Linked DNA regions of Geminicoccus roseus DSM 18922. The protein of the gene in region 2 interacts with the protein of the main gene of each other region in a pairwise test. Links are inferred from orthologs where the notes say so. Each region holds a gene or a part of one and is shown on either strand. Other genes may lie near its edges. The genes, in order: GEMRO_RS0118985, GEMRO_RS0122570 and GEMRO_RS29595.

Region 1 (6,836 bases), 750 kb from region 2 along the record:
GGCAAGCCCGCCCGGGCCAACTGACCGGCGCCCTCCCAGATCCACCGCTGCAGGAAGTAGACGGCAATCATGGCTTCTTCCGTTCTGGCGCCCGATGCCAAGTCCACCTCGTTCTGGTGGGAGGGCCATGACCAGGCTTCCCTGCAGCAGAGCGAGGGCAGCCCGCCGGACCGGGCCGACGTGGTGGTGGTCGGCAGCGGGTTCACCGGCCTGTCGGCGGCGCTGACCCTGGCCCGGGCCGGGCGCCAGGTGGTGATCCTGGACGCCGAGCAGCCCGGGTTCGGCTGTTCCACCCGCAACGGCGGCCAGGTCGGCCCCAGGTTCGGCCCATCCTTTGCCGAACTCAGCGCCAGCTACGGCGTCGAGCGGGCGACCCGGCTCAAGCGCGAGGGCCACAACGCCTACGACTACCTCACCGCCCTGATCCGCGACGAGGCGATCGAGTGCAGCTTCGAGACCAGCGGCCACCTACTCTGCGTCCACGCGCCCGGGCGGTTCGGACCGGCGGCGAAGGCGGCCGAGGCCGAGCAGAAGGCGTTCGGGATCGAGGCGCAGGTGATCCCGAAGAGCGAGCAGCATCGCGAGGTCGGCTCGGACGCGTTCCACGGCGTGATCCTGTTTCCCGGCGGCGGCGCCCTCGACCCGATGCGCTACCATCGGGGCCTGCTGGGCCGGGTGATGGCGGCCGGGGCCATGCTGTTCGCCGGGCAGAAGGTGCTGGGCGTCGAGCGGGACGGCCAGGACTTCGCCGTGGCGCTGCCCGGGCGCACGATCCGCGCCCGCGACGTGGTGCTGGCCACCAACGGCTATACCGGCGACGCCACGCCCTGGTGGCAGCGGCGGATCATCCCGATCGGCAGCTACATCATCGCCACCGAGGAGATCGACCCGGCGCTGATGGCGAAGATCTGCCCGAAGCGGCGGATGCTGCACGAGACCCGCAAGGTGGTCTATTACTACCGGCCCTCGCCCGACCAGAAGCGCATCCTGTTTGGCGGGCGGGTGGCGCTGTCGGAGACCGACCCCAGGATCAGCGCGCCCAGGCTGCACGAAGCGATGGTGCGGGTCTGGCCGGAACTGCAGGGCGTCAAGGTGAGCCACAGCTGGATGGGGTTCGTGGCGTTCACCTTCGACCACCTGCCCCATGTCGGCAGCCAGGACGGCGTCCACCATGCCATGGGCTATTGCGGCAACGGGGTGCCGCGCTCGACCTATTACGGGCACAAGGCGGCGCTGAAGGTCCTTGGCCGGCCGGAGGGTGCGAGCGAACTCGACCCGCTGGAGTTCCAGACCCGGCCGCTCTACCGCGGCACGCCCTGGTTCCTCGCCCCCTCCCTGCTCTACTACAAGCTGCGCGACCGCTTCGCCTGACGCCCTTCCTCGTTGAAGGAGCGGTTCACGCATCCGGCGGAGGGGTTGTCTCCCGGCGCGGGCGGATCACCGCGGGCTGCCGGGCCGGCCGCTGCGCGCGCATCCGGCCGCGCAGTTCCTCGAGCTCGGCCTCCTTGGCCCGCATCCGGCGCAGCGACAGCAACCAGAGTCCACCCAGCACCAGGATGGTGAATCCGAACGCCGGCCATACATAGACTGCATAGCCGCTCATGCGCAGGAACTCGCTCATGGGCGGATCGTCCGGGAAGCCGGGCTTTCCCGCAAGCACAGGGCACGGTAAGCCGCATCGGGATATGGCGGGCTTGGTGGAAGGTAGTCGGATTTGGACGCGAGCACCGGAGCTCCGGTCGGAGGTCATGACAACGCAGCGCGGCCGGGGCGCGGTCCGGAAGCGGATCGCCGGCGAGCCGAAACTGCGCCTAGCATGCCTCGGGCGGAAGCTCCATCGCTGCCCGATGCGGCCTCGATCCGGGCGGCGGTCCAGGCGCTGGGCGTGGACGGGATCTCCGACTTCCCGGCCCTCCTGGGCGCGCTGAAGCGCATCCACGACGACGCCAGGCGCGCGATCCGGGACAGCTTCGAGGCAGGCGGCAAGGCCAGCGCCACGGTCGGCGCCCTGAGCGGGGTGATGGACGGGCTGATCCAGGGCCTGCTCGACCTTGCCAGCGCGCATGTCTACCCGACCCCCAACCCGACCAAGGGCGAGGAGTTCGCGGTCCTGGCGGTGGGCGGCTACGGGCGCAGCGAGCTCTGCCCGCATTCCGACGTCGATCTGCTGTTCCTGGTCCCCTACAAGCGCACCCCGGTCGCCGAGCAGATCGCCGAGTTCGTGCTCTACCGGCTCTGGGACCTGGGCCTGAAGGTTGGCCACGCCACCCGCTCTACCGCGGAATGCATCAAGCTCGCCCAGCAGGACCTCTCGGTCTCCACGGCACTCCTGGAGGCCCGGCCGCTCTGGGGCGACGAGGGCTCGATCGGCGAACTGCGCGACCGCTACCGCAAGGAGATCGTCCAGGGCCACGAGGCCGCCTTCATCGAGGCGAAGCTGGCCGAGCGCGACGACCGCCACCTGCGGGTCGGCGACAGCCGCTACCTGCTCGAGCCCAACGTCAAGGAGGGCAAGGGTGGCTTGCGCGACCTCCACACGCTGGGCTGGCTGGCGCGCTTCGTCTATGGCGCCTCCGACCTGACCGCCCTGGTCCAGTCGGGGCTGCTGACCCGGCGCGACCTCGCCACCTTCAAGCGCTCGCACGCCTTTCTCCTGGCGGTGCGCTGCCACCTGCACTGGCTGACCGGGCGGGCGGAGGACCGGCTGACCCTGGACGTGCAGCCGGAGATCGCCAGCCGGATGGGCTTTCGCGCCCGGGTGCGGGCCAAGGGCGTCGAGCGCTTCATGAAGCGCTACTACCTGGCGGCGCGCGAGGTCGGCAACCTGACCCGGATCGTGTGCGCCGCCCTGGAGGAACAGCATCGCCGCCGGCCGAAATTCGCGCTCCCGCGCTTCGGTTTGAGCCGCAAGCGGGTCGACGGGTTCATCATCCAGGGCAATCGGCTGGCGCTGGATGACCCGGCCACCTTCCAGAACGAGCCGGTGCGGATCCTGCAGCTGTTCCAGACCGCCGACGCCCGCGGCCTGGACATCCACCCGGCCACCCTGGCCGCGGTCGGCCACGCCTTGCCGCGCATCGACGCGGCGCTGCGCGACGACCCGCATGCCAACCGGCTGTTCATGGAGATCCTGACCTCGCGCCGGGATCCCGCGCTTGGGCTGACCCGGATGAACGAGGCGGGCGTGCTCGGCAAGTTCGTGCCGGATTTCGGGCGGATCGTCGCCCAGATGCAGCACAACCTCTACCACGTCTACACCACCGACGAGCACACGATCCGGGCGATCGACATCCTGCGCCAGATCGAGGATGGCCGGATCGGCGGCGAGGTGCCGCTGGCGACCGAGCTGTTCCCTAAGCTGCTCTCGCGCCGCGCCCTGTTCGTGGCGGCGTTCCTGCACGACATCGGCAAGGGCCGCGGCGGCCGCCACTCGGAGGTGGGCGCCACGATCGCCCGCCGGCTCTGCCCGCGCTTCGGCCTGGCGCCGGAGGAGACCGAGACGGTGGTCTGGCTGGTCCGCCACCATCTCCTGATGAGCGACACCGCGTTCCGGCGCGACCTGGAGGATCCCAAGACCATCCAGGACTTCGTCGACGTGGTGCAGTCGCCGGAACGGCTGAAGCTGCTCCTGGTGCTGACGGTCTGCGACATCCGCGCGGTCGGCCCGAACGTGTGGAACGGCTGGAAGGGCCAGCTCTTGCGCGAGCTGCACCACGAGGCCGAGGCGGCGCTGCAGTCCGGCGACCCGCGCGGCCGGCGCAGCGCCCGCACCAACCGGGCCAAGGGCGAGCTGGAACAGGCGCTCCTGACAGCCCCGGACGGCTGGTGGACCCGCGAGCGGATCGACCGGCACATCGCCCGCCACGACCCGCGCTACTGGCTGGGCTTCTCCACCGAGGAACTGGTCCGCCACGCCGAGCTGATCCGGCAGACCGAAAGCCAGGCGATGCCGATCGGCATCGACTTTCGGGTCGACACGTTCCGCGACCGCTCCGAACTGCTGCTCTACGCCCCCGACCATCCGGGCCTGTTCATGAAGGTGGCCGGCGCCATCGCGCTGGGTGGTGCGAGCATCGTCGACGCGCACATCTTCACCACCACCGACGGCACCGCCCTGGACATGCTGGGCTTCCAGGACGCCGAGAAGCATGTCGCCGTGGACGATCCCGAGCGCCTGCAGCGGATCCGCACCAACCTGATCAAGGCTCTCTCCGGCGAGATCTGGCTGGAGAAGGCCCTGGCCGGACGGCGCAGCCTGCCGGCCCGCGCCGACGTGTTCCGGGTCGAGCCGCGCGTGCTGCTCGACAACAACGCCAGCCGCACGCATACCGTGATCGAAGTGAACGGGCGCGACCGGCCGGGCCTCCTGTTCGACCTGGCCAAGGCGCTGAAGGAATCGGGCCTCGTGATCAGCTCCGCGCATATCAGCACCTATGGCGAGCGCGTCGTCGACGTCTTCTACGTCAAGGACGTGTTCGGCATGAAGGTCACCGTGCGCAGCAAGGTCATGAAGGTGCAAAAGCAGCTCACCGAGGCGCTCAGCCTGACCTGAGCGGGAGCAGGGCTTGAGCTGGCTGCGTGCATCCTCGGTCGTCGCCTCGGCGACCCTCGCCTCCCGTCTCCTGGGCTTCCTGCGCGACGTGCTGATGGCGCAGGCGCTGGGCGCGGGCGTGGCGGCCGACGCGTTCCTGGTGGCGCTGAAGATCCCCAACCTCCTGCGCCGGCTGTTCGCCGAGGGCGCGTTCGGCGCGGCGTTCGTGCCGCTGTTCAGCCAGGTCCATTCCATGGAGGGCGAGCAGGCTGCCCGGGCGTTCGCCAGCCGCGCCTTCACCATTCTGGGCGTGCTGCTCACGCTTTTGACCGGGCTGGCGCTGCTGGCGATGCCCTTGGTGATCACCGTGCTGGCGCCGGGCTTCGACCTGGCCGACCCGCGCCACGACCTGGCCGTCGAACTGGCCAGGCGCACCTTTTCCTACGCGCTGTTCGTTTCGCTCACCGCGCTGCTGGCCGGGGTGCTGAACGTGCTCGGCCGGTTCGCGGTGGCGTCGCTCGCCCCGGTGATCCTCAACCTCGTGATGATCGGCGCCCTGCTGACGGGCGGCGACGACCCGGTCGCCCAGGCGCGCCTGCTGGCGCTGGCGCTGCCGGTGGCCGGGGTGCTGCAGCTGGCGATGCTCTGGCTGGCCTGCCGGCGGGCCGGCATGGCGGTCTCCCTGCGGCCGGACCTGCGCGACCGCCACCTGCGCCCGCTGGGGCGGCGGATCCTGCCGGGCCTTGCCGGGGCCGGGATCTACCAGGTCAACGTGGTGATCGTGACGATCATGGCGACCGCCCTGGCCCCGGGAGCGGTGTCGTTCCTTTACTTCGCCGACCGGCTGGCCCAGCTGCCGCTGGGGCTGATCGGGGTGGCGATCTCCACGGCGCTCCTGCCGATCGTGGCCCGGCGGATCGCCGAGGGCCGCCTGGAGGCGGCGCGCGCGCTGCGCGACCAGGCCGCCGAGGTGGCGCTCCTGCTGACCCTGCCGGCCGCCGCCGGCCTCACCGCCCTGGCCCTGCCGATCGTGCGGATTCTGTTCGAGCGGGGCGCCTTCGACGCGCTGGACGCCGCGGCCACCGCGAGCGCGCTGCAGGCCTTCGCCCTGGGCCTGCCGGCCGCCGTGCTGGTCCGCATCCTCGCGGCCAGCCTGTTCGCGCGCGGCGACATGCGCACCCCGCTGGTGGGCGCGTCGGTGGCGCTGGTGGTCACGCTGCTGGTGGGGCTCGCCACACTGCGCCCGCTCGGCCATCTGGGCCTGGCGGTGGCGGCCAGCCTCGCCAACTGGGCGAACCTGACGGTGCTGGCCTGGCGTTTGCGCGGGATCGAGGGACGCGCCTTTTCCCGGCGCACCAAGCTGCGCGCGCTGGGCGCCCTGGCCTGCGCGGTGTTTGCCGGGTCGATGGCCCATCAGGCCTTCACCGAGCTTCACCATATCGGCCGGCTGACCGGGCTCGCCAGCGCCATCCTGGTGGGCGGGCTGGCCTTCTTCGCGATGGTCACGGTGGTGCGGGTGGTCCGGCCGCGGGAACTCGTCGCTCTTTTCCGGGACCGCGCTTGACGGAACAGCCCCGACCGGCCATCCAACCGCGCTCAGCTATACCCGATCCCGATCCGAAGGCTCGTCCATGTCCGGCCGTATCTTCTCCGGCGTCCAGCCGACCGGCGCCCTGCATCTCGGCAACTATCTGGGCGCGATCCGGCATTGGGTACGTCTGCAGCAGGACTACGAGGCGATCTACTGCATCGTCGACCAGCACGCGATCACCCTGCCGCAGGACCCGAAGGAACTGCGCGGGGCGACCCGCGAGGTGGCCGCGGCGCTGATCGCCTGCGGCATCGACCCCACGCACTCGATCCTGTTCAACCAGTCGACCGTCACCGCCCACTCCCAGCTGGCCTGGGTGCTGATGTGCCAGACGCCGATCGGCTGGCTGAACCGGATGACCCAGTTCAAGGAGAAGGCCGGCAAGCAGCGCGAGAACGCGTCGGCCGGGCTCTATACCTATCCCGTGCTGATGTCGGCCGACATCCTGGCCTACAACGCCACCCACGTGCCGGTGGGCGAGGACCAGAAGCAGCATCTGGAGCTGGCGCGCGACACCGCCGGCGCCTTCAACCGGCAGTTCGGGGTGGAGTTCTTCACCCTGCCCGAGCCGATGATCCTGGGCGAGGCCACCCGGGTGATGTCGCTGCGCGACGGCACCAAGAAGATGAGCAAGTCCGACACCTCGGACTATAGTCGCATCAACCTGACCGACGATGCCGACACGCTGGCGCAGAAGATCCGCAAGGCGAAGTC
Region 2 (6,509 bases):
CTGCGCCAGGGAGGTCGACAAGACCAGGCAGCTGGCCGCAAGCGTCACCATTCGCATTGGATCAGAGTCCTTCGAGGAATTTCAGGAGCCGCGCCCGCGCCGCAGCCGGCATCACCGAAAAGGCCGCGACGGCGCCCTCGGCCTCGCCGCCATGCCACAAGATCGCTTCCGTGGCGTCGCGGGCGCGGCCGTCGTGCAGCAGAAAGCCGCCATTCGCCAGCTTGCGTCCGAGGCCCCACAGAGGAGCGGTACGCCAGAACGCGGCCTGGGGATCGGCCGGATCGCCGTCCGCCAGGCCTTCGCCCAGGTCGTGGCTCCGATAGTCGGAAAAGGCGACAAGCTCGCCCAGCCTCGGCTGATGGCAGGCGGCGCAGCCGCTCTGCATGAACAGACGCTCGCCTTCCGGATCCGGGCCAGCGAGCGGCCGGGGTGCCGGCAGGTCTCGCAGATAGGCCAGGAGCGCGTTCACGATGGTCGGCGACAGCTCGGCACCCGCGTCGCCCGGCTCGACGCCATGCGGCCCGGTCCGGCAGGTCGGCTGGAGCGCGGTGCAGTCTCCCCAGGGTGCGGGCTGCTCCGGGGTCGAGAGCCCCAGATCCAGCAGGAGCGCCTCCCGGACAGGGCCCGCCAGGCTGGCATGGTCGGCCTTGAGGCCAAAGCCGCGGCCGGCCGCCTCCTCCTGGGTCGCCGCACCCAGGGCGGTTTCGACCTGGCCGAGCCCGGCGAGCGAGGGCGCCAGGCGGAGCGACCCGTGGGCCGGCACCGGGCCGGCCCCGGGCTCCTCGATCCGCCAGACCGGCGCCCGCAACTCCACGCGCGTCCCGTCGTCCAGCACCCGTTCCTCCCGGCGCCAGGACACGGCGAGCCCGCCTTCCGCCTCCTGCCCCTGCACCGCCCCGGTCTGCAGCTGGCGGCCATAATGGGGATCGTCGGGAAAGCGGAGAACGAGCCCGCGCCCATCCTCCAGCTCGCCGGCACCTCCCCCGGCATGGCAGCTGACGCAGGCCCGGGCGTTGAACAGCGGGCCCAGCCCGTCGCTGCCCCGGTTCGAGGCTCCGGCCACGGTCCAGACCCGGTCGAACAGGCTTTCGCCGATCACCGCATCCAGATCGCGGGCGGAGGTCGGCGAAACGCCGCCGCCGAGACCCACCAGGATCATCAGCGCGGCGCAGGCGCGCAGAGCGGTTCTCATGCGATCCGGAACCAGCCCATCATGCCGGTCTCCTGGTGCTCGATGATGTGGCAGTGGAGCATCCAGTCACCCGGATTGTCGGCGACAAAGGCGATCCGGACGCGGTCGCGCGGGCCGAGCAGCACCGTGTCGGCCCGCTGGCCGGACTCGCCCTGGCGCGGGTCCAGCACCTGGAAGGTGACGCCATGCAGGTGGATCGGGTGCTGGTACTGACTCAGGTTGACCAGCTCGATCACGTAGCTCCTGCCCTTCACCAGCTCGAACAGAGGCGGCGGAAGCTGCTGGTGCCCGGCTTCCGGCCAGGTCTTGCGGTCGATCGCCCACAGGGTGGCGCTGGACAGGCAGATGCTGTCGGCATAGCGCAGCACCTGACCGTCGGGCAGGACCAGGTCGCTCGCAACCGCGGTGGACTGGAAGGTCAGGCGGAAGGTCTCGGCCTTCTCCAGGTCGGGCGCCGGGAAGTCCGACGGGATCAGGGGTGCCGGGTCGAACCTGCCGCGATCCAGACGTGGGCCCATGCCTCGCAGCCTCGCCAGCGGGACCGGTTCGGCCGAGAAATAGTCATAGAGGACCGCCTCCTCGCCGGGGCCGGGCGCCCGCACCGACAGGTCGATCCGCATGGCTGGGCCCAGCCGCCAGCTTTCCAGCGGCACTGGGGGAAGACCGTTGCCGTCGATGGCGATCACGGCGGCCGGGGTGCCCTCCAACCCCAGCAAGGCGATCCGGGTCGGGTCGATGTTGAGGATGCGCAGGCGGACTTCGCCGCCGGCCGGCACCTCCAGGACCGGCTCGACCCGATCGTTGACGGTGCGCACCTGGCCGAACGTGCCGGCCTTGGCGGCGGCGGCGTTGCTGGTGAACTCGGCAAAGCCACCCTGCCCGTCGATCCGCCAGTCGCGCAGCACGCAGACCAAGTCCGCGTCGTGCCGCACCAGTTCGTCGCCCTCGACGATCAGCACGCCGGCCAGCCCCCGGCCCAGCTGCTCGATGGTGTTGCAGTGGGTGTGGAAGAAGAACGTCCCGGTATCGGGCGGCGTGAAGGTGTAGTCGAAGCTGCCGCCGGTCCGGATCGGGTCCTGGGTCAGGTAGGGCACGCCGTCCATGGCGTTCGGCACCCGGATGCCGTGCCAGTGGATCGAGATGAGCTGGTCGAGGCGGTTTTCGGCCCGGACGCGCAGGGAATCGCCCCGCTGCAGCCGGATCATCGGCAGTGGCTCCGGGCCGAAGGTCCAGGCCGGCACCTCGGGTCCCGCGTCGGCCGGGATGCGGACCATGCGCTCGGCCGCCACCAGCCAGTGCTCGACGGTGCGGCCGGTGGGCATTAGGGGCCGGGCGAGCGGCCCGCTTCGGCCTGTCTCCGGCAGGGCGGCGCCGGCAAGGAACGCGCCGGCGCCCAGGAGAAACGGTCGCCTGGCGGCCTTCATCGCGGATCCCGGATCAGGGCGCCACCATGCCCGGATCGTCGAGGCTGTCCGATCCTTCCACGGTGATGGCGACGCCCAGGGCCGGCACCACCTCCTCGACAGCCCGAGTCTGGGCGACCAGCGCGTCGATCGCCGCCTGCAGCATGGCGTTGCCCTCGGCATTGTCGGCGGCGAGCATCTGGTCGTAAGCCATCTGCCCGCTCTCGGCGGTCTCGCGGATCTGGCCGAGCTTCTCGGTGGTGTCGTTCATCCGCTGCTCGATCCGCTCGGCCAGCTCGGGATCCTTTTCCCTGGTGAGGTCCGCCATCGACGGGCCCTCGACGACGCTGCCGTCGGTGCGCTCGTAGTGGCCGTTCCACAAGGCGACCATGCCGACCTGGTCGTAGTAGTGCGAGTTGTGGGTGTTGTCGGAGAAGCAGTCATGCTCCTCCTCCGGATCGTTCAGGAGCAGGCCGAGCTTCATCCGCTCGCCGGCCAGCTCGCCATAGGACAGCGAGCCGATGCCGGTCAGGATCCTGCCCAGCCCGGCCTGCGGCTCGATCCCGAGCAGGTCGGCGCGAGCCTCGCCGCCTTCCTGCCAGGAGGTCGCCATCTCCTGCAGGTCGGACACCAGCAGGTCCGCCGCCGCCTCCAGATAGGCACGCCGACGCTCGCAATGACCGTTGGTGCACTGCTCCAGGCTGTAGTCGGTCCAGGGCCGCGCCCCGGCGCCAGGCCCGGTGCCGTTCAGGTCCTGCCCCCAGAGCAGGAACTCGATGGCGTGGTAGCCGACCGCCACGTTCTTCTCGACGTCCAGGGCCTCCTGCAGCTCGTTCTCCAGGAGCTCCGGCGTGATCGTGCTCGCATCCACCAGGTTGCGGCCAATCCGCAGCTTCGGCGACGCCACCACGTTCAGGGTATAGAGCGGGTTCTCGTCGGAACTGTCGCCATAGGAGGCGTCGACATAGTCGATCAGCCCCTCGTCGAGCGGCCAGGCATTCACCTTGCCTTCCCATTCGTCCACCAGCGGGTTGCCGAACCGCAGCGCCTCGGTCTGCTGGTAGGGGTTCCGGGCCGCTTTCCAGGCATCCTTCGCCTGGGCGAGGGTTTGTTCCGAGGGCGACGCCAGGAAGGCGTCCACCGCCGCGTGCAGGTCCTGGCCGCTCGCAAGCGCGTCCGCATACATCGCGGCGGCGATGTCGGCATAGGTGGCCACGACCTGGCCCGGCTCGGCGGCCCTGGCGGATGTCGTCAGGGCGATTGCGGCCGCAGCGACCATGAAGGTGGTGGATCGGCGCATCGAGACGGCCCCTTGCAGTGGACAGGTACGGCGGCGAGCGACGGGTTCGCTCGTTCCGGCTGGCCTAGGGACGGATGCCCTCCACCGCAACCTGATCCCAACACTTCATTGAATTAGAACTATTCCATCATGCTCGGCCCATGCGGGATTGCTTGCTGCATCTTTTCCTGGACCGTGTCCGGCCCGCGTTGCCTCAAGTCGTCATGTTCCGAGGATTGGCCGGCGCCGGCCGGGCATCAGTCTTGGGAGGCCGGGTGGCCATGACGGGAGACGGTACCGGCAGCACCGAAAGGACCGCCCGCGCAAGCGGCCAGTCCCATCATTGGTGTGTCAGGTTCAGCGGATCAGCAACAGGGAGGCAGCGCGATCGCCACCCAGGAACCTGCCACTTGGTGGCAGTGGCGGTGCGGATCACAAAAGAAGCAGGGGGGTGGGGCGAGCGACCGGACTCGAACCGGCGACATCCAGGACCACAACCTAGCGCTCTACCGACTGAGCTACGCCCGCCATCCCGGGCTGGGGAATGCCTGGACGCGGCGGGTTCGTCAAGCCCTCAGTGGCGGGCTGCGAATTTGCCCAATCCGATGGCGTTCTGCCTATATCTTGACCAGTACTGCCCGTACAAGTGGCGCCCGTCCCTTCCCAGGGAGGAACGGACCGGACCCCCGGTTCTTGGCACGCCTCCTGCATGAATGCCGGCGTGCAACGTCGGCGCGGGAAAGTTCGCTCTGCCAGCGTTTGTCGTGGAGAAAGACGCGCAATGAAGAAGATCGAAGCCGTCATCAAGCCGTTCAAGCTGGACGAGGTGAAGGAAGCCCTCCAGGAGATCGGCCTGAAGGGCATGACTGTGACCGAGGTGAAGGGTTTTGGCCGGCAGAAGGGTCATACCGAGCTGTATCGCGGCGCAGAGTACGTCGTCGACTTCCTGCCCAAGGTGAAGATCGAGGTGGTCGTCGACGATCAGCTTTCCGAGCGGGCGGTCGAGGCCATCCAGCAGGCCGCCAAAACCGACCGGATCGGCGACGGCAAGATCTTCGTCTACTCCGTGGAGGACGCGGTGCGGATCCGGACCGGCGAGCGCGGCAACGACGCGCTCTGATCGTTCACCTGTCCCGACCGGACGGTCTGCCGACCGGGCCGGTTCAGCCGAGAGAGGCGCCAGACCTCCTGGGTGGGGCAAGGTTCAAGACAAAGGCCGCCGAGGGGCTACTCGGCGGCCTTTTTCGTGTGACCCGCAGGCCCTGTTCAGCCCAGGAAGCTGCAAGTCGCGCTGTTGGCGCATCCAAGATCAGTCGCCGCGACCAGCGTTCCTGCGCCTGGCTGCCCGCTCGGCATCCTGTACCGCCGCCTCGTGATACCAGCCGGCACCGCAATCGACATGGACGTACTGCGTTGTCCGGATGTCGGTAACTGGCAGGGACGGTCCGCGAAAGCTCGCACCCGCGGGTTTGGCCCGGACGGGGAACTGGTAGATCTTGGCGGAATCCTGGTGAAGGCTTCTGGTCATGGTGGGTCACTCCATCGAGGGGAACATCCGGCGCTTGGTACAGAGGGCTTCTATGGGGCATGCACGGCGAATGTGCAATATGCCTATTTTAAAACCTCTGATCGCCTAACTAGTAGGCAAGTGCTCGCGCTGCATTTTTACGAAGCATTCGCTGCCTATCGGCGAGTACTTCGGCGCTGAAGTCTGCTGCACTATGCAGACTTCCCCCGACCAACCGGCGGGGGGCGGCAAGGATCCAGCCGGCGCCGCCCCTTTCGGGCCGCCGACCGTGCCGGACTTCGCGACGCGGCAGGCGCACCCTCCGGCTTGGCATGGTTCCTGCATGATTTTGGGCAGCCACCGCAGGCCACGCATGCACAACACGGGGGCAGGCACGACGCAGGACGCTGCCCTTCCCCGCATCAACTTCCTACGAGAGAGCGGCCATGACGAAGTACAAGCTGGAGTATATTTGGCTCGACGGCTACACCCCGGTGCCAAACCTCCGCGGCAAGACCCAGATCAAGGAGTTCGACTCCTTCCCGTCGCTGGATGAACTGCCGCTCTGGGGCTTCGATGGCAGCTCCACGCTGCAGGCCGAGGGGCACAGCTCCGACTGCGTGCTGAAGCCGGTCCGCGTGTTCCCGGACCCGGTCCGCACCAACGGCGTGCTGGTCCTCTGCGAAGTGATGATGCCGGACGGCGTGACCCCGCATCCGTCGAACAGCCGCGCCACCATCCTCGATGACGACGGCGCCTGGTTCGGCTTCGAGCAGGAATACTTCTTCTACAAGAACGGCCGGCCGCTCGGCTTCCCCGAGCAGGGCTTCCCGGCACCGCAGGGCCCCTACTACACCGGCGTCGGCTACAAGAATGTCGGCGACATGGCGCGCACGATCGTCGAGGAGCATCTCGACATCTGCCTGGCCGCCGGCATCAACCACGAGGGCATCAACGCCGAGGTGGCGAAGGGACAGTGGGAGTTCCAGATCTTCGGCAAGGGCTCCAAGCGGGCGGCCGACGAGATGTGGATGGCGCGCTACCTGCTGCTGCGCCTCACCGAGAAGTACGGCATCGACATCGAGTTCCATTGCAAGCCGCTGGGCGATACCGACTGGAACGGCTCCG
Region 3 (6,480 bases), 1.8 Mb from region 2 along the record:
GCCTCGATGCTGCCGACATCCAGCGAGAAGGCGAGCTGGCTGCGGGCCAGGACGGTGCCGGTCGCGTCGAACACCACCGCCTCGGTCAGGGAGCGGAGCGCAGCCTGCGCCTCGATGAAGTTCTCGAGGCTGGTCCGCCCGCCGAGATAAGGGCCTTCGCGGTTCAGGTCGGCCGCCATCGCCAGCGCGTCGGCGCGGATGATCTCGCGATGCTCTTCCAGATAGGCGCGGGCGACCTGGAGCGAGGTGTCCACCGCGCCGCGCACGCGGTCGTTGAACCAGGCATTTACGCCGACATGCAGGAACCACACCGAGAACAGGGCCACCACGATCGCCGGCGTCACCGCCAGCAGGCCGAACAGGGCGACCAGCCGCCCTTCCAGGCCGGAGCCGGCGGATCCCTTGCGGCGGGCGGCCCAGATCCGCACCAGGCGGCGGGCGACCACCACGCTCAGCAGCAGGACGAGCACGAGGTCGACCGACAGCAGAACCAGCACGCCGCCGGTATCCAGGCCGGCCGGTCCCTTCCCGGTCAGCACGGCCCAGGTGCTGATGCCGCAGACCACCGCCGCGACCACCAGGGTCATGGCCGTACGGGAGTCCTGGGCGATCGCGCCGATGCGTCGCCACAAGGACGGCTCTTTGATGGAGAATCCGCTCAGCAGGAGATGTCGGCCCGTCTCATTCGCGTAATCGGGCCGATCATGGCGCGCGGGAGACGACGATGTCCAGTTCGCGAATCTTCTTGCGCAGCGTGTTGCGATTCATGCCGAGCAGGTCGGCCGCACGCAGCTGGTTGCCGCGGGTCACCGCCAGCGCCTTGCCGATCAGCGGCCGCTCGATCTCCCGCAATACCCGGTCGTAGATCCCGTCCGGCGGCAGGCTGCCGTCATGGGCCTTGAACCACCGTTCCAGATGCCGCTCCACCGCCGAGGACAGCGTCTCCTCGGCGACGGGAACCTCGCCATGCGCCGCCGGGCTCGCCTCGCCGTTGCCGTTGGCCGGGCGATACTCGGCCTGCTCCAGCTCCGAGGCGATGGTGTCCTCGGCCAGGATCTCGTCGGTGTAGAGGACCGAGAGGCGCCGGACCATGTTCTCCAGCTCGCGGACATTGCCGGGCCAGGGATGCGACTTCAGCCGGATCATCGCCTCGGGCGCCAGGCTCTTCATGGCCAGCCCGTCGCTCGCGCCCTTGGCAAAGAAATGCTGCACCAGCGCCGGGATGTCCTCGACCCGCTCCCGCAGGGGCGGCAGCCGGATCGGCACCACGTTCAGGCGGTAGAACAGGTCCTCGCGGAACAGGCCCTGGCTGACCATCTGGCGCAGGTCACGGTGCGAGGCCGCCACGATCCGCAGGTTGGTCTTGATGGCATGGGTGCCGCCCACCGGCAGGAACTCGCCCTGCTGCAGGACACGCAGGAGCCTGGTCTGCGCCTCCAGCGGCATGTCGCCGATCTCGTCCAGGAACAGCGTGCCGCCATTGGCCTGCTCGAACCGGCCGACCCTGCGGGCATGGGCACCGGTGAAGGCGCCCTTTTCATGGCCGAACAGCTCGGATTCGATCAGCTCGCGCGGGATCGCGGCCATGTTGACCGCCACGAACGGCCCGTTCTTGCGCTTGCCGAACTCGTGCAACGCCTTGGCGACCAGTTCCTTGCCGGTCCCGCTCTCGCCGGCGATCAGCACGGTGAGGTCGGTGCCGGTGAGCCGGGCGATGATGCGGTAAATTTCCTGCATCGCCGAGGAGCGGCCGATGATCGGCAGATTGTCGTCCAGGCCGCTCAAGGGATCCGAGCGCCCGTTCGACCGGCGCTTGGGCTGGGCCAGCGCCCGCTGCACGGCGGCGGTCAGGTTGCCGAGATCGAAGGGCTTGGGCAGGTATTCGAATGCCCCGCGCTCGGTGGCGCGCACCGCGGTGAGCAGCGTGTTCTGCGCGCTCATCACGATCACCGGGAGGTCCGGCCGGGTGGAGCGGATCCGCGGCAGCAGGTCCAGCGAGTTCTCGTCGGGCAGCATCACGTCGGTGATGACGATGTCGCCCTCGCCTGCGGCGATCCAGCGCCACAGCGCCGAGGCGGCCGAGGTCGCCTGCACCCGCCAGCCCTGCTTGGCCAGGGCACGGCTGACGACCGTGCGGATGGCCGCGTCGTCCTCGGCCAGAAGGATCGTGGTGTCGTTCATCGCTGGGCGGCCTCTTCTTGCTCACGTCCGCCCCGGCCGTTGGGGCGATTGGCCGGCAGGCTGACGCGGAACACCGCGCCCGGCTCTCCGGCATGGTAGGAGACGACCCCGCCATGGTCGTGCACGATCTTGGCCACCAGGGCCAGGCCCAGCCCGGTGCCGCGCGGCTTACTGGTCACGAAGGGCTCGAACAGGTGCTCGGCGACATCCGGTGGCACGCCCGGACCGTCATCCTTGATCTCCACCGTGATCGGCAGGTGCAGCCGCTCGCGCGAGGTGCCGAGCGCCATCCGCCAGCCATGCTGGTAGGTGGTCGACAGGGTGATGGTGCCGCCATCGGGCTGGGCCGCTTCCGAAGCGTTCTTGATCAGGTTCAGGAACACCTGGATCAGCTTGTCCCGGTCGCCCTCGACGTCCGGCAGGGACGGGTCGTAGTGCTCGACGATCCGGTGCCGCCGGGCAAAGCCGCTCTCGGCGATGCGCCGGACATGCTCCAGGATCTGGTGGATATTGACCGGCTGCCGGTCGATGGGGCGGCCGGCGCTGAATTCCTCCATCCGGTCGACCAGCGCGCAGATCCGGTCAGTCTCGTCGCAGATCAGCTGGACCAGCGGCTGGTCCTCCTCGCCGATCGACGGCTCCAGCAGCTGGGCAGCGCCGCGGATGCCCGAAAGCGGATTCTTGACCTCGTGCGCCAGGGTCGCGGCCAGGGTCGCGACCGACCGGGCGGAGCCGCGCTGGACCCGGTGCTGGTCGAGCCGCCGCGCCACGGAGCAGGGATGCAGGACCACCAGCACATGGCCCGGCGTCTCCAGGATCGGGGTCATGTGGCTGTCGACGGCAATCGTCTCGCCCTTGGAGAGGGCCAGCTCGACGCCATACTCCGAGACCGAGGCGCCTCCGGCGGCGACGTGGCGGATCAGGTCCAGGATCGTCGCGTGCGCCGGCAGGAAGTCGGACAGGGGCCGGTCGAGCAGCATGTTCAGGGAAGCGCCGAACAACTGCTCGGCCGCAGGATTGACGGTCCGCAGCCTGATATGCTCGTCGACCACGAACAGCGGACTGGGCAGGTTGGCCAGCAACTGCGCCGCACTTACCTGAGAGGTTCGTGCGCCGCGTGCCGAGCGATCCAAAAGTGTAGCATTGCGCACTTGGTGAGCATTCCGCCTGTCGTGCCTTTTCGATAGGCAACCTAGCTTCGGCTGTTGACGGACGCAAGCGAGGCAGAAGGCAACTTCCGTGCGACCCGGCTGCCCGGGAGTTGTGCATCGGGACTGGGCGGCTCTCGCAGCCTCGACTACCCTGGAGCCATGCCTCAGCCTACCTGCATCGTCCTCGTCGTGGCCGCCGGACGCGGTGAACGCTTCGGCAGCGATCTGCCCAAGCAATATCTGGACCTGCTCGGCTCTAGCGTCCTCAGGCGAGCGATCCATCCTTTCCTGGATCATCCCCGCATCACCGGCGTGCGGGCGGTGATCGCCCCGGGGCATGAAAACTATTACCAGGCCGCCATGGCCGGGCTGGATCTGCTGCCGCCGGTGATTGGAGGTGCCACGCGGCAGGACTCGGTGCTGGCCGGCCTGGAAGCTTTGGCCGGTGATCCGCCGGACCTGGTGCTGGTGCACGATGCGGCACGGCCCCTGGTGACCAGGGGCCTGATCGACCGGGTGCTGCTGGCGCTGGACCAAGCCGACGCGGCGCTGCCTGGGCTGCCGGTCGTCGATTCCCTCAGGCGCGTGGAAGCCGGGCGGGTGTGCGGCGAGATCTCCCGGGACGGGCTGGTGCGGGCGCAGACGCCCCAGGGCTTCCGGTTCCAGACGGTCTTGGACGCGCATCGGCGTCACGCCGGCGATACCAGCGTCACCGACGATGTCGAGTTGGTCCGCCGGGATGGCGGCCAGGTGGCCTGGGTGGATGGAGAAGAGGACAATCTGAAGGTGACGCGCTCCGACGACCTGGCGATCGCCGCCCGCACCCTCGGCGCCAGGCCGCGCCGCTTTGCCAGCGGCCTGGGCTTTGACATTCATGCCACCGCGCCGGACCGTCCCTTGTTCCTGGGAGGCGTGGAGATCCCGGCGCCGTTCGGGCTGGCCGGCCATTCCGACGCCGACGTGCTGCTCCACGCCCTTACCGACGCCCTGCTGGGCACGATCGGCGCAGGCGACATCGGCGTGCACTTCCCCCCATCGGACGAGCAGTGGCGCGGCGCAGAATCCGGACAGTTCGTCCGCCACGCGCTCAAGCTCCTGGCGCAGCGGGAGGGTCGGCTCGAGCATGCCGATCTCTCGATCATGGCCGAGCGGCCGAAGATCGGTCCCCACCGCGGTGCGATCGTCGCGCGGCTGCAGGAACTCCTGGGATTGCCTCCGGAACGGATCGGGCTGAAGGCCGGCACCATGGAGGGCCTGGGCGCGATCGGCCGCCAGGAGGGGATCGCCGCGCAGGCGCTCGTGACCGTCAGTTTTCCGGCGTGACGTCCCGGTCGATCGAGATGCTGATCACCTGGTTCGGCAGCGGCTACATCAAGCCGGCATCGGGCACCTGGGGATCACTCGCCGCCCTGCCGTTCGGGATCGTCCTGCACTGGGCGTTCGGCCCACTGGCGCTGGGTGTCCTGGCGCTGCTGCTCTATGGCGTCGGCGTGATTCTGGGCGGCGTCTACCTGATCACCGCCGAGCATCCCGATCCGGACGATTTCGTGCTGGATGAGGTCGTGGGCCAGTGGCTGGCCCTGGCCGCGGCACCCTTGACCTTCTTGGGCGTGATCGTGGCCTTCCTCCTGTTCCGCGTGCTCGACATCACCAAGCCCTGGCCTGCCTGCTGGATCGATCGCAGGATGCACGGCGCCCTCGGCGTGATGACCGACGATCTGGTGGCAGGCATCTACGCCGCTCTTCTGGTCTTCATGGTCGGGAGCTACCTGTGATGATCACGATCGATCCTGTCCTCCTTGCCCGGGCCGAGCGGCTGCTGGCGACCTGCCGGTCCAAAGGGCTGACCCTGGTGACGGCGGAAAGCTGCACCGGCGGCATGATCGCCGGGATCCTGACGGCGATCGCCGGAAGTTCCGACGTGGTCGATCGCGGCTTCGTCACCTATTCCAATGATGCCAAGGCCGGCGTCCTGGATGTCCCGGGCGATTTGTTGCTGGCGCATGGCGCGGTCAGCGAGCCGGTGGCGCGCGCGATGGCCCAAGGGGCGCTGGCGCAGTCGGCGGCCGATCTGGCGGTCGCGGTGACCGGCATTGCCGGCCCCGGCGGCGGCAGCGCGGAAAAGCCGGTGGGCCTGGTCCATCTGGCGGCCGCCGCACGGGACGGCCGCCTGATCCACGAGCAGGTGGTGTTCCCCGGCGACCGCGCCGCCGTCCGCGAGCAGACGGTGGTCCGCGCCCTGGATCTGCTGGAGCAGATCGCGGCCTGACCGCGTCGTTCTGCTGCGGTTCCGTCGAGCCGCTATGCCCGGGCGGACCCGTCGGGCTGATGGCCGCCGCCCTTTCCCTGCCAAAGACGAGCCCCTTCCCAACTCCGGCTGCGTCGCGTCCGGCGGCAATTGCCGGATTGACCGCCTGCCCCGGCCTGACGCAACATCAGCGGTACCTTACATACAAGTTGTGTCGGACGACGAGACAGGTCCGCCCGAAGAAGGCGGCCGTCCGGATCAGGAAGGCTGGAACGATGTCGCTTCGCTTGCTGAAGGTCCTGGCCGTGGGTGCGTCCCTGGCGATCGGCGCCCTCGGGGCCGCCGCCCACGCCGCCGAGTTCACCATGCGCTTCGCCACGGCGTCGCCGGAACTCGAGAACAATTTCTCCTGGACCCATCTGGAGGTGCTGGCCCGGGAGATCGAGGCGCGCTCCGGCGGCCGGATCGAGGTCGAGATGTATCCCGGTGCGCAGCTTGGCGGCATCGAGTCGCTGGTGAACCAGGTGAAGGACGGGATCATCCAGGCCTGTGACCCGGCCGATGGCCATTTCGCCTCGACCTTCCCCGACATCCAGGCCTTCGGCGTGCCCTATCTGTTCGTCAACCGCGAGGTCGCCTGGCGGGTGCTGGACGGGCCGGTCGGCGAGGCGATGCGCGAGCGAATGGCCAAGGAGGTCGGCCTGCGGCCGCTGTTCTGGTCGGAGAACGGCGGCTTTCGGCACTACACCTCGGCCAGCAAGGAGATGAAGTCGCCCGACGACATGGTCGGCATCAAGATGCGGACCATGAACCATCCCCTGCACATGGAGATCGCCAAGAGCCTGGGCATGTCGCCGACCCCGATCGCCTGGGGCGAGCTCTACACCGCCCTGCAGACCG

Evidence for each region.
Region 1: the proteins of GEMRO_RS0122570 (region 2) and GEMRO_RS0118985 interact in binary tests that used the Escherichia coli proteins (3 or more experiments, as listed by UniProt). The link is inferred for Geminicoccus roseus DSM 18922 from one-to-one orthologs.
Region 3: the proteins of GEMRO_RS0122570 (region 2) and GEMRO_RS29595 interact in binary tests that used the Escherichia coli proteins (3 or more experiments, as listed by UniProt). The link is inferred for Geminicoccus roseus DSM 18922 from one-to-one orthologs.

What each region holds. Positions count from the first base shown.
Region 1 is NZ_KE386572.1:3,809,076-3,815,911, reverse strand. Bases 1,432-4,752 are described here. They hold GEMRO_RS0118985 ([protein-PII] uridylyltransferase), read left to right. Parts: upstream 1,432-1,816; coding sequence 1,817-4,552; downstream 4,553-4,752. Other genes in these bases: murJ (murein biosynthesis integral membrane protein MurJ), read left to right, coding at 4,566-4,752; ccmD (heme exporter protein CcmD), read right to left, coding at 1,432-1,621. Also shown: GEMRO_RS0119000 (ABC transporter permease), read left to right, coding at 1-24; GEMRO_RS0118995 (NAD(P)/FAD-dependent oxidoreductase), read left to right, coding at 70-1,371; more of ccmD, read right to left, coding at 1,397-1,431; more of murJ, read left to right, coding at 4,753-6,095; trpS (tryptophan--tRNA ligase), read left to right, coding at 6,163-6,836.
Region 2 is NZ_KE386572.1:4,565,743-4,572,251, reverse strand. Bases 3,331-6,324 are described here. They hold GEMRO_RS0122570 (P-II family nitrogen regulator), read left to right. Parts: upstream 3,331-4,655; coding sequence 4,656-4,994; downstream 4,995-6,324. Other genes in these bases: GEMRO_RS0122565 (glutamine synthetase beta-grasp domain-containing protein), read left to right, coding at 5,828-6,324; GEMRO_RS33715 (DUF2735 domain-containing protein), read right to left, coding at 5,184-5,402; GEMRO_RS0122580 (imelysin family protein), read right to left, coding at 3,331-3,895. In the rest of the region: GEMRO_RS0122595 (imelysin family protein), read right to left, coding at 1-57; GEMRO_RS35760 (di-heme oxidoredictase family protein), read right to left, coding at 62-1,192; GEMRO_RS0122585 (multicopper oxidase family protein), read right to left, coding at 1,189-2,616; more of GEMRO_RS0122580, read right to left, coding at 2,630-3,330; more of GEMRO_RS0122565, read left to right, coding at 6,325-6,509. UniProt on the Escherichia coli protein: P-II indirectly controls the transcription of the glutamine synthetase gene (glnA). P-II prevents NR-II-catalyzed conversion of NR-I to NR-I-phosphate, the transcriptional activator of GlnA. When P-II is uridylylated to P-II-UMP, these events are reversed.
Region 3 is NZ_KE386572.1:2,733,569-2,740,048, reverse strand. The notes cover bases 1,221-4,185. They hold GEMRO_RS29595 (two-component system sensor histidine kinase NtrB), read right to left. Parts: upstream 3,264-4,185; coding sequence 2,178-3,263; downstream 1,221-2,177. Other genes in these bases: ispD (2-C-methyl-D-erythritol 4-phosphate cytidylyltransferase), read left to right, coding at 3,492-4,185; ntrC (nitrogen regulation protein NR(I)), read right to left, coding at 1,221-2,181. Also shown: GEMRO_RS29600 (sensor histidine kinase NtrY-like), read right to left, coding at 1-632; more of ntrC, read right to left, coding at 703-1,220; more of ispD, read left to right, coding at 4,186-4,655; GEMRO_RS0113795 (phosphatidylglycerophosphatase A family protein), read left to right, coding at 4,652-5,107; GEMRO_RS0113790 (CinA family protein), read left to right, coding at 5,110-5,601; GEMRO_RS0113785 (DctP family TRAP transporter solute-binding subunit), read left to right, coding at 5,856-6,480.